3 regions of the Lysinibacillus sp. FSL K6-0057 genome follow, and region 1 is predicted to be linked to each of the others. Evidence: a T-box and tRNA genes for the amino acid it is inferred to sense, from the RefSeq annotation. Region 1 holds a T-box; the other regions hold tRNA genes.
The links. A T-box is a leader RNA that pairs with one kind of tRNA and senses whether it is charged. The one in region 1 lies ahead of tyrS (tyrosine--tRNA ligase), so its partner is inferred to be a tRNA-Tyr.
Positions count from the first base shown of each region.

Region 2: it encodes a tRNA-Tyr, which carries the amino acid that the T-box ahead of tyrS (tyrosine--tRNA ligase) is inferred to sense. The anticodon was not compared.
Region 3: it encodes a tRNA-Tyr, which carries the amino acid that the T-box ahead of tyrS (tyrosine--tRNA ligase) is inferred to sense. The anticodon was not compared.

Region 1 covers NZ_CP152047.1:3,759,376-3,765,263, forward strand. Annotated here, with positions in the region: gene MHB40_RS18635 (MarR family transcriptional regulator) at 1-410, opposite strand, end outside; gene MHB40_RS18640 (iron-containing alcohol dehydrogenase) at 955-2,160, shown strand; gene MHB40_RS18645 (cobalamin-binding protein) at 2,294-3,097, shown strand; gene tyrS (tyrosine--tRNA ligase) at 3,149-4,417, opposite strand; T-box leader at 4,501-4,709, opposite strand; gene MHB40_RS18655 (transglycosylase domain-containing protein) at 4,812-5,888, shown strand, end outside.
Region 2 covers NZ_CP152047.1:286,093-291,980, reverse strand. Annotated here, with positions in the region: gene MHB40_RS01375 (MFS transporter) at 1-676, shown strand, start outside; gene MHB40_RS01370 (hypothetical protein) at 746-1,276, opposite strand; gene MHB40_RS01365 (nitric oxide synthase oxygenase) at 1,355-2,401, opposite strand; tRNA gene MHB40_RS01360 (tRNA-Glu) at 3,162-3,233, opposite strand; tRNA gene MHB40_RS01355 (tRNA-Asn) at 3,235-3,311, opposite strand; tRNA gene MHB40_RS01350 (tRNA-Ile) at 3,319-3,392, opposite strand; tRNA gene MHB40_RS01345 (tRNA-Gly) at 3,397-3,470, opposite strand; tRNA gene MHB40_RS01340 (tRNA-Phe) at 3,476-3,551, opposite strand; tRNA gene MHB40_RS01335 (tRNA-Ser) at 3,558-3,650, opposite strand; tRNA gene MHB40_RS01330 (tRNA-Ala) at 3,664-3,739, opposite strand; tRNA gene MHB40_RS01325 (tRNA-Pro) at 3,755-3,831, opposite strand; tRNA gene MHB40_RS01320 (tRNA-Arg) at 3,847-3,923, opposite strand; tRNA gene MHB40_RS01315 (tRNA-Lys) at 3,942-4,014, opposite strand; tRNA gene MHB40_RS01310 (tRNA-Gln) at 4,028-4,102, opposite strand; tRNA gene MHB40_RS01305 (tRNA-His) at 4,112-4,187, opposite strand; tRNA gene MHB40_RS01300 (tRNA-Trp) at 4,231-4,304, opposite strand; tRNA gene MHB40_RS01295 (tRNA-Tyr) at 4,309-4,392, opposite strand; tRNA gene MHB40_RS01290 (tRNA-Thr) at 4,400-4,475, opposite strand; tRNA gene MHB40_RS01285 (tRNA-Asp) at 4,484-4,559, opposite strand; tRNA gene MHB40_RS01280 (tRNA-Val) at 4,564-4,639, opposite strand; rRNA gene rrf (5S ribosomal RNA) at 4,651-4,766, opposite strand; rRNA gene MHB40_RS01270 (23S ribosomal RNA) at 4,832-5,888, opposite strand, start outside.
Region 3 covers NZ_CP152047.1:4,270,660-4,276,547, reverse strand. Annotated here, with positions in the region: rRNA gene MHB40_RS21435 (23S ribosomal RNA) at 1-1,002, shown strand, start outside; rRNA gene rrf (5S ribosomal RNA) at 1,113-1,228, shown strand; tRNA gene MHB40_RS21425 (tRNA-Asn) at 1,245-1,321, shown strand; tRNA gene MHB40_RS21420 (tRNA-Ser) at 1,327-1,418, shown strand; tRNA gene MHB40_RS21415 (tRNA-Glu) at 1,443-1,517, shown strand; tRNA gene MHB40_RS21410 (tRNA-Val) at 1,533-1,608, shown strand; tRNA gene MHB40_RS21405 (tRNA-Met) at 1,638-1,712, shown strand; tRNA gene MHB40_RS21400 (tRNA-Asp) at 1,716-1,791, shown strand; tRNA gene MHB40_RS21395 (tRNA-Phe) at 1,808-1,880, shown strand; tRNA gene MHB40_RS21390 (tRNA-Thr) at 1,893-1,968, shown strand; tRNA gene MHB40_RS21385 (tRNA-Tyr) at 1,978-2,061, shown strand; tRNA gene MHB40_RS21380 (tRNA-Trp) at 2,075-2,148, shown strand; tRNA gene MHB40_RS21375 (tRNA-His) at 2,162-2,237, shown strand; tRNA gene MHB40_RS21370 (tRNA-His) at 2,277-2,352, shown strand; tRNA gene MHB40_RS21365 (tRNA-Gln) at 2,372-2,446, shown strand; tRNA gene MHB40_RS21360 (tRNA-Gly) at 2,453-2,527, shown strand; tRNA gene MHB40_RS21355 (tRNA-Cys) at 2,536-2,609, shown strand; tRNA gene MHB40_RS21350 (tRNA-Leu) at 2,657-2,737, shown strand; gene MHB40_RS21345 (DUF6241 domain-containing protein) at 3,341-3,691, opposite strand; gene MHB40_RS21340 (hypothetical protein) at 3,670-3,873, opposite strand; gene MHB40_RS21335 (DUF2785 domain-containing protein) at 4,334-5,155, opposite strand.

The sequences.
Region 1 (5,888 bases):
ATAAAAATACGACCTTCATCCGTTAAACTTACATAGATCTTCCTCCGATCTTCTTTACTATGATTCCGTACAACAAGATTTCTCTTTTCTAGCCAATCAAGCATTGACGTTGCGGATGCTCTCGTAATGCCCAATCGTTTAGCTAAAGCAGACGGAGTCGCACGTCTCTCTCCATGTAGTGTCAGCAATAGTAATAAGTCTAATTTACTTTCTGTAATTCCAAAAGGAGCTAACTCATTGTCTACTACATCTAAAACATGATCACTTAACCATAACAATATTAATCCCAATTTCGCATCTTCTTGATTTGTATCACTGGCAGAAGATGTCTGAATCAGTTCAATATACGGCTCTACCCCTAATACTGGCAAATCATCTTCATTCGTGTACGTTTTCTTAATTTTTGTCATTGAATCACCTTTTAATTAGATTATCTAACTATCAACCATTCTAACTATAAATTTAATCGAAGGCAAGAACTTTTATTTCCACAAATTTCTTCAAAATAAAGCCACTACTTTTTTAGTGCAGACGCATTGCCTTAATTATTATAACCTACAATAATTATCCCCACATATTGTGACAATTTTATGTACTTTAAAATAGTAATTACATAGTTTCAAAATAACATAATCACTACCTTAATAATAAAAACAAAATATCAGTTATTTACTATTCAACAGGTCATCAAAATAGAACTGTTTTCCAAAAAATATATTTTACTTTCATAGTAAAATATTTTTCAAACCTTATTAAATTAAATATTCTACTACAAAACAACATTTCACACCTTCTTTGATCCCTTAACTTTTTTGTAAAATAATAACATGAATAAAATTAACAATTTTAATAAAAATACGAGTTGAACTTTAACAAAAAATAGAATACGATGAATTGCGAAAGGTGGTTCACCATCATTCAAGCAATAATAATTTTTTAAAAGGGGTTGGAAATATGTCAGACGTTCTAAAGCAATTTGTTATGCCGAAAACAAACTTATTTGGACCTGGAGCAATTCAAGAAGTTGGTAAGCGCTTAAATGATTTAGAAGTGAAAAAGACATTAATCGTAACAGATGAGGGCCTACACAAATTAGGTCTCTCAGAACAAATTGCAAATATCATTACAGCTGCTGGAATTGATGTAGCAATTTTCCCTAAAGCAGAACCAAATCCAACAGATCAAAACATTGAAGATGGCATTGCAGTGTATCATGCTGAAAACTGCGATTCTATTGTTTCTCTTGGAGGAGGTAGCGCACACGATGCAGCAAAAGGTATCGGACTTATTGCTTCGAATGGTGGACGCATTCATGATTATGAAGGCGTTGATAAATCACAAAATCCACTTGTGCCATTAATTGCGATCAATACAACTGCAGGCACTGCAAGTGAAATGACTCGTTTCACCATTATTACAGATACAGCACGTAAAGTGAAAATGGCCATTGTTGATAAGCATGTAACACCATTACTGTCCATTAATGACCCTGAGCTTATGATTGGCTTACCTCCTGCTCTAACTGCGGCAACTGGTGTTGATGCATTAACACATGCCATCGAATCATTCGTTTCTACGAATGCCACACCAATTACAGATGCATGTGCTGAAAAAGTACTTCAACTGATTCCTGAATTTTTACCACGTGCCTATGCAAATGGAGCTGATATAGAAGCGCGTGAACAAATGGTATATGCACAATTTTTAGCGGGAATGGCCTTTAACAATGCATCACTTGGCTATGTACATGCAATTGCTCATCAATTGGGCGGTTTCTATAATCTACCGCATGGCGTGTGCAATGCTATTTTATTGCCACATGTTTGCCGATTCAATGTAACAGCACGTACAGAGCGCTTTGCTCGTATCGCTGAATTATTAGGAGAAAATGTGGAAGGTTTAAGTAAGCGCGATGCCGCTGAAAAGGCTATTACAGCTATTGAGAAGTTATCACAAGATTTAAATATTCCTAGTGGCTTCCGTGAATTAGGTGCAAAAGATGAGGATATTGAGATCCTAGCAAAAAATGCATTGTTAGATGTGTGTGCTGAGACGAATCCTCGTAAAGCAACACTAGAGGATATCAAACAAATCATTACAAACGCAATGGGACCTATTGTGAAAAAAGAAGAGTCACTCGAAGCAGTTGCCCTTTCTTAATCGAAGGTTTCCTATAAGCCTCTCATGACAAAAGGTGGAGAAAACAAATGTTTTCTCCACCTTTTTTATACACACATTGTCTATCCTAGAAACTCTCGCTATACTTTTCTTAAAAAGAATAGGAGAAAACGATATGCGTTTAATTTCAATTTGTCCTAGCAATACAGAATTAGTCGCCTATTTAGGGCTGACAGACCAGCTCGTTGGCGTCGATGATTATTCGGATTGGCCAGCAACGGTTAAAGAGTTACCGCAGCTTGGGCCAGATTTATCGATTAATATGGATGCATTAGAGGCATTACAGCCTGATCTTGTCCTGGCTTCCTTGAGTGTACCCGGTATGGAAAGAAACATTGAGGCATTAAAAGAAAGAAATATTCCTCATATTATTTTTAACGCAAACTCATTAGAGGAAATTGCGCAGGATCTTATAACCCTCGGTAAGGCTTGTCAAGTGGAAGAACAAGCAAAGAACATTGCTGAAGAGTATATACATTCCATCGAAAAAATGCATTCCATTGCACAAACCATCCCGAAGAAACCTACCCTCTATTGGGAATGGTGGCCAAATCCTATTTTTACTCCTGGGAAAATAAATTGGCTAACGGAAATTAGTGCTCTTGCTGGTGGCATCAATCTATTTCAAGATGTAGAACTTGCCAGTGTTCAAACTGATTGGACAGATGTTGTTGAACGTAAGCCCGACTACATCATGATGGCTTGGGTTGGTGTAGCATTTGAACGTATACAACCTGCTCATTTATTAAAACGTCCATATGCCAAAGAGCTACATGCCGTTCAATCGGAACAGCTTCATGTAATGGAAGAATGGCTGTATTGTCGCCCTTCTCCACGTCTTATTGAAGGTGCCATCAAGCTTGCAAAAATACTGCATCCTAAAGAATATGAACAAATAAAACCGCCGAGTTTCTTATGATTAAAAAACCACATCCCCTCGTTTTTGGGAATGTGGTTTTGCTAATAGAAATTATACAAATTTCACCATATGATATTTTTTCTTACCTCGACGGACAATGCCGAATGCATCCTCTAAACGATCCTTGGCATCGACTACGTATTCTAAATCCGTTACCTTTTCACCGTTTATACTAATTGCACCATTTGATACGTCCTCACGTGCTTGACGTTTTGAAGATGAAATGCCTGCTTCTACAAGAAGATCAACAATGTTTTTGTCCTCTTTAGCCATTTCAATAGAAGGAACATCTTTAAAAGCATCCTTCATTTCTTCAGCTGAAAGTGCTTTTAGATCCCCTGAGAACAAAGCTGCTGTAATACGAATGGCTTGCTCTAATGCCTCTTGACCATGAATTAAACGAGTCATTTCTTCAGCTAGCGCTTTTTGTGCCTTACGTAAATGCGGCTCCTCCTCTACAGAGACTGCTAATGCTTCAATTTCTTCACGAGAAAGGAACGTGAAGATTTTTAAGTATTTAATGACATCTGCATCCGCAGCATTGATCCAGAATTGGTAGAACTCATATGGAGATGTTTTCTTACTATCTAGCCATACAGCACCACCTGCTGTTTTACCAAACTTTGTGCCATCTGCCTTTGTTACTAATGGAATCGTAATCCCAAAGGCTTTCGTTTCTTCCTCGTGTGTTTTACGAATAACCTCTAAACCTGTTGTAATATTACCCCATTGGTCAGAGCCACCTACTTGAATACGGCAATTGTAGTGATTGTATAAATGATTGTAATCAATACCTTGAATTAATGTATAGGCAAACTCTGTAAACGAGATTCCTGTGTCAAGACGAGAAGCAATCGTATCCTTTGCTAACATATAGTTCACGTTAATTAATTTCCCGTAATCACGTAAAAATTCAATTGTGTTTATATTACCAATCCAGTCACGATTGTTCACAAGCTGAGCACCATTGCCATCTTCCGCAAAATCAAAAATACGTTCTAATTGACTACGGATTCCTTGAACGTTTTTATCGATTTGCTCTACCGTTTGTAATTGACGCTCTTCTGAACGACCAGATGGATCACCGATCATCCCTGTCGCACCACCAACAAGTAAAATTGGACGGTGACCCGCTTTTTGGAAGCGACGAAGTGTTAACAATGGAACAATATGTCCAATATGCATGGAGTCAGCTGTTGGATCTACACCACAGTATAAAGATACTGATTGTTCATCTAATAGTTTTGCCATACCTTCCGCATCTGTTTGTTGGTAGAGCAAACCACGCCATTCTAAATCTTGTAATAATTCGTTTGTCATGTTCATTCCTCCTAAAATGGTTGAAATTCGTTACGTGCATGGACATTTTTAAATAAAAAAGTCCCTACACGCAAACAATTGCATGCAGGGACGTTAAGTTGCAAACTAACGCGGTACCACCCAGCTTGAAGATGTCATCCACCTTCCACTTCATTCAATCGCCTTTATCGCAGGCGCGCACGTCTAAGCTCCAAGCACGTAATTCGTCTCTACATTATGACCAGTTTTCACCAACCACTGGCTCTCTAAACAGGGAATATAGACACTACTGCAAACTCTTCATCACCAGAAAACTATAAACATAATTCTATACGATTCTTTTTCAAAGTCAATAACTATGTTCGTGCTAAAACAATATGTGCTATAATAGACAAGATTTTAGGAGGTCGATACATTGAAAGATTGGATTGAAAAAATCAATGCAAAGATCGATGAATTACTTGAACAAAAATGGATGAAGAAATTACGTATTTCAGGTAGTGTTACCTGGAACTTATTTTTACTATTTTTAGTCTTTGCATTGGTTGGTACTGTATTTGTCGGTTCAGTTGGAGCTGGTTATTTTGCTTCTCTTGTAAAAGAAGAACCGCTACGCTCAAAAGAAGAGCTGCGCGATCAAATTTTTAGTTATGAAGAAACCAGTGAAATTTATTTTGCCAACGATATTTATATTGGGAAATTGCGGACAGATTTAGACCGACGTGAAACTTCGCTTAGCAATGTTGCACCAGAGGTTGTGAATGCTGTTCTGGCAACAGAAGATGAATATTTCCGAGAGCATAACGGAATTGTACCAAAAGCGGTTATTCGTGGGTTATTACAAGATGTCACAAATTCTGCTACGCAAACAGGTGGATCTACACTTACCCAACAACTTATTAAAAACCAAGTACTAACAAATGAAGTATCCTATGAACGTAAAGCTAAGGAAATTTTACTGGCGATGCGTTTAGAACATTTTATGACGAAGGAAGAAATATTAGAGGCTTATTTAAATATTATTCCGTATGGTCGTAACTCTTCAGGACGAAATATTGCAGGTGTTGAAACAGCTGCTGAAGGGATTTTTGGCGTAAAAGCAAAAGAATTGTCTCTTCCTCAAGCTGCGTACATAGCTGGTATTCCACAGGCACCATTTGCTTATACACCATTTACGAATACAGGTGAACTGAAAAGTGAAGAAGCTTTGAAACCAGGTATTGATCGTATGAAAACAGTACTTTATCGTATGAAAGAAGCTGGTTATATTGACGATGCGCAATATAATGAAGCGTTAAACTATGATATTGCTGCAGATTTCCGCGGACCAGAAATGCGTGCGGAGGATCGTTATCCATGGCTGACTTATGAGCTTGAAGCTCGTGCAAATGACATTATTGCTGAAAAACTAGCAAAAGATGATGGGATTGACCCAGAGCGCTTAAAGTCAGAAAAAAAATTAAAGGATAAATATACGATTTTAGCAGATCGT
Region 2 (5,888 bases), 1.6 Mb from region 1:
GCTGTCCATTGCACTCGTACTCGTTCTCATTACAATCTTAATTTGGATACCTCAATTAAAATCAAATAAACCCGAACCAGTTACTACATCTAAAAAGACAGGTACACCTTTATGGAAATCACCTGTTACTTGGGCTGTCACAGGCGCAATGGGGTTACAGTCTTTATTATTCTACACGACTGCAGCTTGGATTCCCGAGATCTATATTGCCCAAGGGCTAGCTCCTGACAAGGCCGGTTGGATGTTTTCCATCATGCAATTCTCACAAGTACCAATGGCTTTAGCTGTGCCTATAATTGCAGGTAAAATGACTTCACAACGCCCCCTTGTATTGATGTTTACATCTTTCTATTTAGTAGGGTTTGTTGGTGTTGTCATGGAATGGACTAGTCTTGGTGTACTGTGGATGGTCCTTCTAGGGTTAGCAGGAGGTTCTTCATTCGCCCTAGCAATGATGTTCTTCACTCTCCGCACTCGTACTGCATTTGAGGCAGCTGATTTATCAGGCTTTGCACAATCTTTGGGTTATTTATTTGCCGCAATTGGTCCTATTCTTTTTGGCTACTTGCATGATTTCTTTGGTGGCTGGAATATTGCGGGATGGCTCTTTGTCGTTGTGGCAATATTACTCTTCTTTTGCTCAATGAGAGCCTCCAAGGATGAATATGTGCATTAATAAATAAAGCAGATGGTTCAGGTTCCCCATCTGCTTTATTTCTATATGGTGTATACGTTTACGCATTGTTTAATGGTCAGATTGCTGTAGTAATGTTAGCAATTCTGCAAGACATTCTTTTGCTTCATTACTATGAACTGTCATAGCAGAAAAAATAGGAATAGCCTCTTGTAGGAGTAAATAACTAAAATAATAATAGCCTACAAAAGCTTGCTGCCCATAGCCCTTTGGCGTTTCTTCCTCCCACTCCTGCTCATCATTGTCCTCATTTTCTGACCATAAATAGTTAGTATCTAATAGCTCCTGCATGGTTTCAACAGTATTGACTGAGTCTAGATAATCCTTTGTAATAGCATGTGCCACAGCCAAATATAACTGTAATTCTTGTAAGGAGATATCCTCCGTATTTTTACTAGCTAGCTTTTTTAAAAGAAGAAGCAAAACCCAGGGTGTCACCTGCCATAGTGTACCTTGATGTTCAATTAACGCAGCTAGCTGTGGATATTGCTCCTGTTCAATCAGCTGAGGGATGGTTGTTCCTCTACCATAAGGTGTCGTCAATTGTCTCCATGGGATATTCGGGATTTGCTGGTCTAACATAGTAAACGCCCTCTCCTCAACATGTAATTTGGAAATTAATTTTCAAAATTATTAGGAAGGTAAACATCTCCTTTACTGCTAATAGCACGGCTTTTGATAAAAATAATTTGGTGTATGATATATATTTACATAGGGTTTATGGAATATATGAGTCGTTGCAGGCGAAAGTGGCGGGATTAACCATGTCCAGTTGCCTGTAACTTCTCTTTCTGCTGATTTTTCTGCTTCCTCAAACAATTTAAATTGCTGAGCCGCTGTATGATGATCAACAATGCTCACACCATCTTCTTTAAATGAGTGAAGAACAGCAATATTAAGTTCCACTAATGCACGATCACGCCAAAGAGACGCTTGTTTGGTTGTATCAAGATTAAAAATTTCTGCAATAGCAGGTAGCATGTTATAGCGCTCATGATCTGCTAAATTGCGTGCACCGATTTCTGTTCCCATATACCAGCCATTAAATGGAGCAGCTTGAAAATCAATACCTGCCATTTGAAAACGCATACTCGAAATTATGGGTACGGCATACCATTTCATCCCTAACTTCTCCACATCCACTAACTCTGGATGGCGGATTGAGACCTCTACTATATATTCTTCAGGGATTACATACATTTTGGGAGCGCGATCATCCACCTGTATAATGAGTGGTAGCACATCAAAAGCCGTTCCTTTACCTTTCCATCCCAGAGATTTACATACTTTTGTAAACTCAATGGATTGCGAATCTCCAATAACGCCTGCTTCTGTTTCATAGCCTGCATAACGGATAAGTTGATGATTCCAAATCCTTACTCTATCTGAAGCAAACACTGTTATAGTTGGACGGATCTTCCCACAATTTGTTGCATAATCAATATGTTCTAGTAATTTTTGAAAAATATCCTGTTCATCTAAAACATCACGTGCATCTACCACATGCAGTGACTGCCAAAATAGACGTCCGATACATTTATTGCTATTACGCCATGCCACTCGTGCACCAAAAACTAGCTCCTCAGTTGTTGGGTAATATTCACCTGCATTTTCAACTTCCTGTAATCTATTCTTTAACCAAAGTTCTGATTTATTTTGTTCTGTCTGGTATAAACTTAAAAATTGCTGTATCTCCTGTATATTCATATCGATTCCTCCACTTATCCTCATATTAGAGGAACAAAACAACAAGCACCATGAAAATAGTACTTGAAAAAACATACATATTTTATATATGAAATAGTTTGTTCAAATTTAATCTGTAGATTCTCTTTCGTAAAGAGAATCTACATAGTGTTGAAAAACAAAACTAACAATAGAATTTTTGTGAAAGGTGAAAACGGATTTCCGTTGCAGGCTACTTGCTTTCCTGTGGGCGAGCGCCGAGCCGCTTCCTCTGCTACCGCTCCGTGCAGGGGCTCGCCTGTCTCGCTATCCCACGGGAGTCAAGTAGCCCTCCACTCCAACCTACAAAATGTTAACTTTTTTAGCAAAGGTTTTCAAATAAAGTGAAGGTCTTCACTACCCTTTATGAAGGGGTGTTGTCACTACACAATGAAAATAAGAGCCTATCTAATTATACAAATCATGGGCTATTTTGATCGCTACGGTTAGTATGTAAGATAAGGAAAAGACACTTTTGCACATGGTTGATTGGAGTGGAGCCAGCGTCACTCCTAAGGGATTTAGCGTCACAAAGGAGACCCTGGAGCGAACGCTAGTGAGTGAAGCGGCTCATCGGACGCCCCCTGGAAAGGACGCTGGCGGAACGGAAATCAACCCCTCACCTTGCTAAAAGGTCTTTTTCTACTAATGACATGATCTTTTTTCAACAACATGAAAAAGGAGAATGTACTTAAAGAAAATAGAAAAAAGCATGTAACACACATCTGTGCTACATGCTTGATGACCCGTACGGGATTCGAACCCGTGTTACCGCCGTGAAAGGGCGGTGTCTTAACCACTTGACCAACGGGCCGTGGCTCCGAAGGCAGGACTCGAACCTGCGACAACCTGATTAACAGTCAGGTGCTACTACCAACTGAGCTACTTCGGAATAATGATGGGCCTAAATGGACTCGAACCATCGACCTCACGCTTATCAGGCGTGCGCTCTAACCAGCTGAGCTATAGGCCCATTTTGGAGCGGGTGATGAGAATCGAACTCACGACATCAGCTTGGAAGGCTGAGGTTTTACCATTAAACTACACCCGCAATAATGGTGGGTCAGGACGGAATCGAACCGCCGACACTTAGAGCTTCAATCTAATGCTCTACCAACTGAGCTACTGACCCGGAAAATGGAGGAGGTAGAGGGATTCGAACCCCCGCGCGGTGTTACCCGCCTGTCGGTTTTCAAGACCGATCCCTTCAGCCAGACTTGGGTATACCTCCAAAAATATTAAAATGGTGGAGCCTAGCGGGATCGAACCGCTGACCTCCTGCGTGCAAGGCAGGCGCTCTCCCAGCTGAGCTAAGGCCCCATTTATCATGAAAGATGGTCGGAATGACAGGATTCGAACCTACGACCCCTTGGTCCCAAACCAAGTGCTCTACCAAGCTGAGCTACATTCCGTAAACGTGAATTTATTGGCGCGCCCGACAGGAGTCGAACCCATAACCTTCTGATCCGTAGTCAGACGCTCTATCCAATTGAGCTACGGGCGCATATTAATTAAAAAATGATGAGCCATGAAGGACTCGAACCTTCGACCCTCTGATTAAAAGTCAGATGCTCTACCAACTGAGCTAATGGCTCGTAAAATAAAAAATGGCTGGGGTACTAGGATTCGAACCTAGGCATGACGGAATCAAAATCCGTTGCCTTACCGCTTGGCTATACCCCAATTTTGAAATGGGGCGACTGATGGGAATCGAACCCACGAATGTCGGAACCACAATCCGATGCGTTAACCACTTCGCCACAATCGCCACTATAAAATAATAGCTATATATGAACGAGTACCTCAATACCTGGCAGGGGCAGTAGGAATCGAACCCACACCAAAGGTTTTGGAGACCTCTATTCTACCGTTGAACTATGCCCCTAAAATGGTGGAGGGGGACGGATTCGAACCGCCGAACCCTAAGGAGCGGATTTACAGTCCGCCGCGTTTAGCCACTTCGCTACCCCTCCAAGGGAATGGTGCCGGCGATAGGAGTCGAACCCACGACCTACTGATTACAAGTCAGTTGCTCTACCAACTGAGCTACACCGGCAATAATAATGGCGGTCCCGACCGGGATCGAACCGGCGATCTCCTGCGTGACAGGCAGGCATGTTAACCGCTACACCACGGGACCATAATGGTGGAGGATGACGGGCTCGAACCGCCGACCCTCTGCTTGTAAGGCAGATGCTCTCCCAGCTGAGCTAATCCTCCACAAAAAATAAGCGAAGCGATGTCCTACTCTCACAGGGGGAAACCCCCAACTACCATCGGCGCTAAAGAGCTTAACTTCCGTGTTCGGTATGGGAACGGGTGTGACCTCTTTGCCATCATCACTTCACTTATTCAGTTGAAAGACTTATTCTTTCAAAACTGGATAAACGTGCATTGAATGTGTCAAACGTTTTGGTTAAGTCCTCGATCGATTAGTATTCGTCAGCTCCATGTGTCACCACACTTCCACCTCGAACCTATCTACCTCATCGTCTTTGAGGGATCTTACTTACTTGCGTAATGGGAAATCTCATCTTGAGGGGGGCTTCATGCTTAGATGCTTTCAGCACTTATCCCGTCCACACATAGCTACCCAGCGATGCCTTTGGCAAGACAACTGGTACACCAGCGGTGTGTCCATCCCGGTCCTCTCGTACTAAGGACAGCTCCTCTCAAATTTCCTACGCCCACGACGGATAGGGACCGAACTGTCTCACGACGTTCTGAACCCAGCTCGCGTACCGCTTTAATGGGCGAACAGCCCAACCCTTGGGACCGACTACAGCCCCAGGATGCGATGAGCCGACATCGAGGTGCCAAACCTCCCCGTCGATGTGGACTCTTGGGGGAGATAAGCCTGTTATCCCCGGGGTAGCTTTTATCCGTTGAGCGATGGCCCTTCCATGCGGAACCACCGGATCACTAAGCCCGTCTTTCGACCCTGCTCGACTTGTAGGTCTCGCAGTCAAGCTCCCTTGTGCCTTTACACTCTACGAATGATTTCCAACCATTCTGAGGGAACCTTTGGGCGCCTCCGTTACCTTTTAGGAGGCGACCGCCCCAGTCAAACTGTCCGCCTGACACTGTCTCCTGCCCCGCTAAGGGGCATGGGTTAGAATTTCAATACAACCAGGGTAGTATCCCACCGACGCCTCCTTCGAAGCTGGCGCTCCGAGATCTCTGGCTCCTACCTATCCTGTACAAGTTGTACCAAAATTCAATATCAGGCTACAGTAAAGCTCCACGGGGTCTTTCCGTCCTGTCGCGGGTAACCTGCATCTTCACAGGTACTATAATTTCACCGAGTCTCTCGTTGAGACAGTGCCCAGATCGTTACGCCTTTCGTGCGGGTCGGAACTTACCCGACAAGGAATTTCGCTACCTTAGGACCGTTATAGTTACGGCCGCCGTTTACTGGGGCTTCAATTCGCAGCTTCGCTTGCGCTAACCACTCCTCTTAACCTTCCAG
Region 3 (5,888 bases), 510 kb from region 1:
TAAACGGCGGCCGTAACTATAACGGTCCTAAGGTAGCGAAATTCCTTGTCGGGTAAGTTCCGACCCGCACGAAAGGCGTAACGATCTGGGCACTGTCTCAACGAGAGACTCGGTGAAATTATAGTACCTGTGAAGATGCAGGTTACCCGCGACAGGACGGAAAGACCCCGTGGAGCTTTACTGTAGCCTGATATTGAATTTTGGTACAACTTGTACAGGATAGGTAGGAGCCAGAGATCTCGGAGCGCCAGCTTCGAAGGAGGCGTCGGTGGGATACTACCCTGGTTGTATTGAAATTCTAACCCATGCCCCTTAGCGGGGCAGGAGACAGTGTCAGGCGGACAGTTTGACTGGGGCGGTCGCCTCCTAAAAGGTAACGGAGGCGCCCAAAGGTTCCCTCAGAATGGTTGGAAATCATTCGTAGAGTGTAAAGGCACAAGGGAGCTTGACTGCGAGACCTACAAGTCGAGCAGGGTCGAAAGACGGGCTTAGTGATCCGGTGGTTCCGCATGGAAGGGCCATCGCTCAACGGATAAAAGCTACCCCGGGGATAACAGGCTTATCTCCCCCAAGAGTCCACATCGACGGGGAGGTTTGGCACCTCGATGTCGGCTCATCGCATCCTGGGGCTGTAGTCGGTCCCAAGGGTTGGGCTGTTCGCCCATTAAAGCGGTACGCGAGCTGGGTTCAGAACGTCGTGAGACAGTTCGGTCCCTATCCGTCGTGGGCGTAGGAAATTTGAGAGGAGCTGTCCTTAGTACGAGAGGACCGGGATGGACACACCGCTGGTGTACCAGTTGTCTTGCCAAAGGCATCGCTGGGTAGCTATGTGTGGACGGGATAAGTGCTGAAAGCATCTAAGCATGAAGCCCCCCTCAAGATGAGATTTCCCATTACGCAAGTAAGTAAGATCCCTCAAAGACGATGAGGTAGATAGGTTCGAGGTGGAAGTGTGGTGACACATGGAGCTGACGAATACTAATCGATCGAGGACTTAACCAAAACGTTTGAAACATTCAATGCACGTTTATCCAGTTTTGAAAGAATAAAATATTATAATATACTTGTAATTTTTATAAGATATGTTATAATAAGTATTGTCTTTCAAATAGTCTAGTGATGATGGCAAAGAGGTCACACCCGTTCCCATACCGAACACGGAAGTTAAGCTCTTTAGCGCCGATGGTAGTTGGGGGCTTCCCCCTGTGAGAGTAGGACGTCGCTAGGCTATATACTAAAATTATTCCGAAGTAGCTCAGTTGGTAGTAGCACCTGACTGTTAATCAGGTTGTCGCAGGTTCGAGTCCTGCCTTCGGAGCCATTCTTGGAGAGTTGTCCGAGTGGCCGAAGGAGCACGATTGGAAATCGTGTAGGCGGTTAACACTGTCTCAAGGGTTCAAATCCCTTACTCTCCGCCAGCACTTTGATTTGTTCCAATAGTTGGCCCCTTGGTCAAGTGGTTAAGACACCGCCCTTTCACGGCGGTAACACGGGTTCGAATCCCGTAGGGGTCACCATTTAAATACCCAGATGGAGGATTAGCTCAGCTGGGAGAGCATCTGCCTTACAAGCAGAGGGTCGGCGGTTCGAGCCCGTCATCCTCCACCATTATTTTTTACAATAGTATATATCATTATCGCGGGGTGGAGCAGTGGTAGCTCGTCGGGCTCATAACCCGAAGGTCGTTGGTTCAAATCCGGCCCCCGCAACCAAATGGTCCCGTGGTGTAGCGGTTAACATGCCTGCCTGTCACGCAGGAGATCGCCGGTTCGATCCCGGTCGGGACCGCCATTTATTTTAATAACATGGGTCAGTAGCTCAGTTGGTAGAGCATTAGATTGAAGCTCTAAGTGTCGGCGGTTCGATTCCGTCCTGACCCATCATGTTTTTTTGCCGGTGTAGCTCAGTTGGTAGAGCAACTGACTTGTAATCAGTAGGTCGTGGGTTCGACTCCTATCGCCGGCACCATGTATTCCCGGAGGGGTAGCGAAGTGGCTAAACGCGGCGGACTGTAAATCCGCTCCTTAGGGTTCGGCGGTTCGAATCCGTCCCCCTCCACCAGTTTTAATCTAATAGGGGCATAGTTTAACGGTAGAATAGAGGTCTCCAAAACCTTTGATGTGGGTTCGATTCCTACTGCCCCTGCCAATTTAATTTTATGGCGGTTGTGGCGAAGTGGTTAACGCACCTGATTGTGGTTCAGGCATTCGTGGGTTCGATTCCCATCAGTCGCCCCATTTAATTTTAAATTAGAATAATACCAAATAGTAATTATGGCGGTTGTGGCGAAGTGGTTAACGCACCTGATTGTGGTTCAGGCATTCGTGGGTTCGATTCCCATCAGTCGCCCCATTTTTATCTAATTATCTTTTGGGGTATAGCCAAGCGGTAAGGCAACGGATTTTGATTCCGTCATGCCCTGGTTCGAATCCAGGTACCCCAGCCATTTTTTGCGGAAGTAGTTCAGTGGTAGAACACCACCTTGCCAAGGTGGGGGTCGCGAGTTCGAACCTCGTCTTCCGCTCCAAGTATGATGGCGGCATAGCCAAGTGGTAAGGCACAGGTCTGCAACACCTTTATCACCGGTTCAAATCCGGTTGCCGCCTCCATATTTTAACTGCTAATCGGTTTATCCGATTTTTTTTATCGCCATTATGCCGGTGTGGCGGAATTGGCAGACGCGCACGACTCAAAATCGTGTTCCTTTGGAGTGTCGGTTCGACCCCGACCACCGGTATCTAAAACTAGCAATAGAATGCTACGTATCAAGGCTTCACACTTAATTGTGTGGAGTCTTTTTTGTGTTCCTTTACACTACAAAATCAATTCAAGTAGTGTGCGGAGGTAGTGTAACAGAGCCTTTGTATGCAACAATTGCTGTTAATATCCCGACTTCGATAGTTGATTGTCCAATAGAATAATAGGGAATATAACCCAAAAGAAAAAACGTCACTACGGTTAAGTAAATGACGTTTTGTGATGTTATTGATCTCGTGATTTATTTGTGGTCATTTCTATTAAGTCTTGAATAAACTCAGGAGTCTCAATGGATGTAAAAATTTAGAAACTTGTTGTCGCGCTTGTTTCTCATTGTATGGGAACGGTCATGGGCCAATTTTATCAATTCAATCGCCAAACTCTTCTTGTACACGTTCTTCAATCCATAGGCTTTTGCGTTCAAAGCGATATTTAAGTGATAAAGTTCTTTGTCTGTTAGCGGTCTTTCTTCCATATATAAAACCCTCCGCCGATAATTTTTTTGTATCTTAGTAATTGGTGGATTTTAGTAATTAGTATTATGATAATAAATTGAAAAATAGCAGACAAATAGAAAATTTCCCTATTTTTTATTTTCGAAATATTCTTTTATATAATACCCTTCCTCCTCTGGCGTTGACAAACGAGTTGCTTTTCCTAGGGCTTCTTCACCTCCGCCTTGTTGTAATTTCCAAATTTTATTATGGTCGTCAACGGCGTTTGAAAAATCACCTTTCGACCATCTTTCCAATATTGGAATGTAAAGATCGTTATGTTCATAATCGTTCATTTTACATACAGCCAACAATCGGTCAACCTTTTCTTGTGTTATTTGCTCGTGACCCCATTGAGCACCAGATTGAACCTTTTGGTGAGACATGCTGTGAATGGCTTCATTTATTTTGTCTTCTATTAAGTTGTCAGGATAAAGCAATTCTTCTTTTGTTTTACTTTCGAGAATTGCTCCGTCACCTTCAACAACAATTGTTTTTGTTGAAAGTGAGCAGGTTGAGCAGGTTTTTCTATTGGATTTGTGAATTGAGTGTAAGCAAAAGCTGCACCGATGATGGCTGCTATTACAATGATAATAGTAGTCGATTTTGTTTTTCTTTTCATTCTATTAACTCCTCATTGTAATTTGTATGATTATGTAATTATATATTGCTTTATATTATGTAATTAGGTTAATAATAACAGATTATTATAATTAAACGGGATTGATTAAGGGAAGCAAAACAAAAAAAGTCCATGTTTATTTTTCAAACATGAGCTTTTTTAATAAAATTTAATTTGGACATTGTAAGGCGTTTATTGTTCTTCTACTGATACATTTCTGTAAAAGTATCGATTGCCAATTGATCGTTTCCTTCAATGGTTTCTTTTAGAAGATGTGCATAAGTTCTCATTGTTGTTTCAATGTCTTCATGACCTAAGCGTCTACTTATGTATTCCCCGCAAATCAAATTTTCTGTGAAAAGTGTGAAGTAAAAATGTTCCCTGAGGGCTATTGTTTGCCTGTTACCACATTTGAAGTGGAGACGGACAAGTGTGGGTGCTTTCCCCTCATTTATTTTAATTAGGAATAGTATACTTTTTCTACTTTATATAATGTTTGCTCGATAGTCGAGCAGAGAACGGCATCTACATTGTAAAATTTAACTCGAAAGTATAAACTTTTCAAAAAGTTCTTTATATTATTTTTTTGCTTAAAGGCAGGGAGAAATTCTGAATTTTTCTCCACATCACCAAAACTTTGAATCCATTGCTCTACATGAGTCTGACTAAGTATTTTTCTATTTAATACACTAATTATACATTTTACCATTCTTTCATCTTCCCCATCGGAGTAAACTCGATCTGTTATGGTCATCTTTTCGTAAACCAAATCGAGGATAGTTAAGAGGTCACTTTTATCCAGTTCGGAGCATTGGGCCAAATCATCTAAAGCATCTGCTGCATGGGCTATAGCATGAGCCCAGCCTTTTTCTTCGTCATACCCACGGTAATCTCGCTCTTCCTGTACATTGTAAAATACTTTCTCTTTTATCTGATGAATTTGCTCTCTTGAGAGAAATGGTGATTCTCTATTCCTTGTGAAGAGGAGCGGTATGACTAGCATGGAGAAAGATCGAGTGAAGACAGAGTCTGTATTTGTTTCACCAAGCTTAAAAAGCAGATGGTTTTTATCCAAAACAACTGGTAGAAGTTGTTCTAGTTCGTTTGCTGTTAGAGAATTATCAGGAATCCAATGTGATAAGGTCGTATAAATTAGCTCATCACGTAGTTGGGCATCCAAAGAACCGATGTTATTTATCATTTCTAGCATCAACTGGAATGTATCGGGGGGTGCCTGGTATCCATTTTCTTTTATTAATATCAACTTTTCTTTTAAATTCATTTTACACGCTCCTACTAGAAATTTTCTGAACTAACTTTTTCAAGGGTTTCTACTGATTATACGGCTTCTTCCCTTACGATGAGGTACAGATAGGATCAGAGACAATCCGCAATAGCAGAAAGGAATAAATTATTTCCAAGCGGTTTATTTCCTCATAAAATCCATAAAATTCCTCCTCCTTCGATTGTATTTTATACGATAACTTACTATCTAAAAAACTTTCCCACCCGATTTTAGGATAAAGAACCCATATAATAATATTAAAAATTTTCATTGTAAGTTAATGGTTAGATAGTTATCATTTGTATGTTAAATTAAATTAATACAAAGTGCAATAACTAATGGAATTTAAATTTTGGGCGTGAACTTCTACTGAAGTAATAATTACAATCGATCTAATAAGAAAAGACAATATTCAGGAAATATTATCGTTGTCACCTACACAGCAAGGACTACTCTTTAAATATCAGATGGATCCTAAATCGAGCGAATACATGGAACAGGTTGTCCTAAAAATTAAAGGAGATATAACTGATAAAGAGATTGAAAGAGTATGGCATTACTTGATTAGCGCTTTGAAGAAAGAGTGAGAGATTGTACTACCATATTAAATGAAATACGGGATAATGAGCTGAAAAAAGGGATTGATTTAGCAATGGAGAAATAAAAAGCAAAACACAAAGAGGAGAAAGTTTAGCGGAATGTCTCAGCAAGAATTAGCAGAGAGCAACAT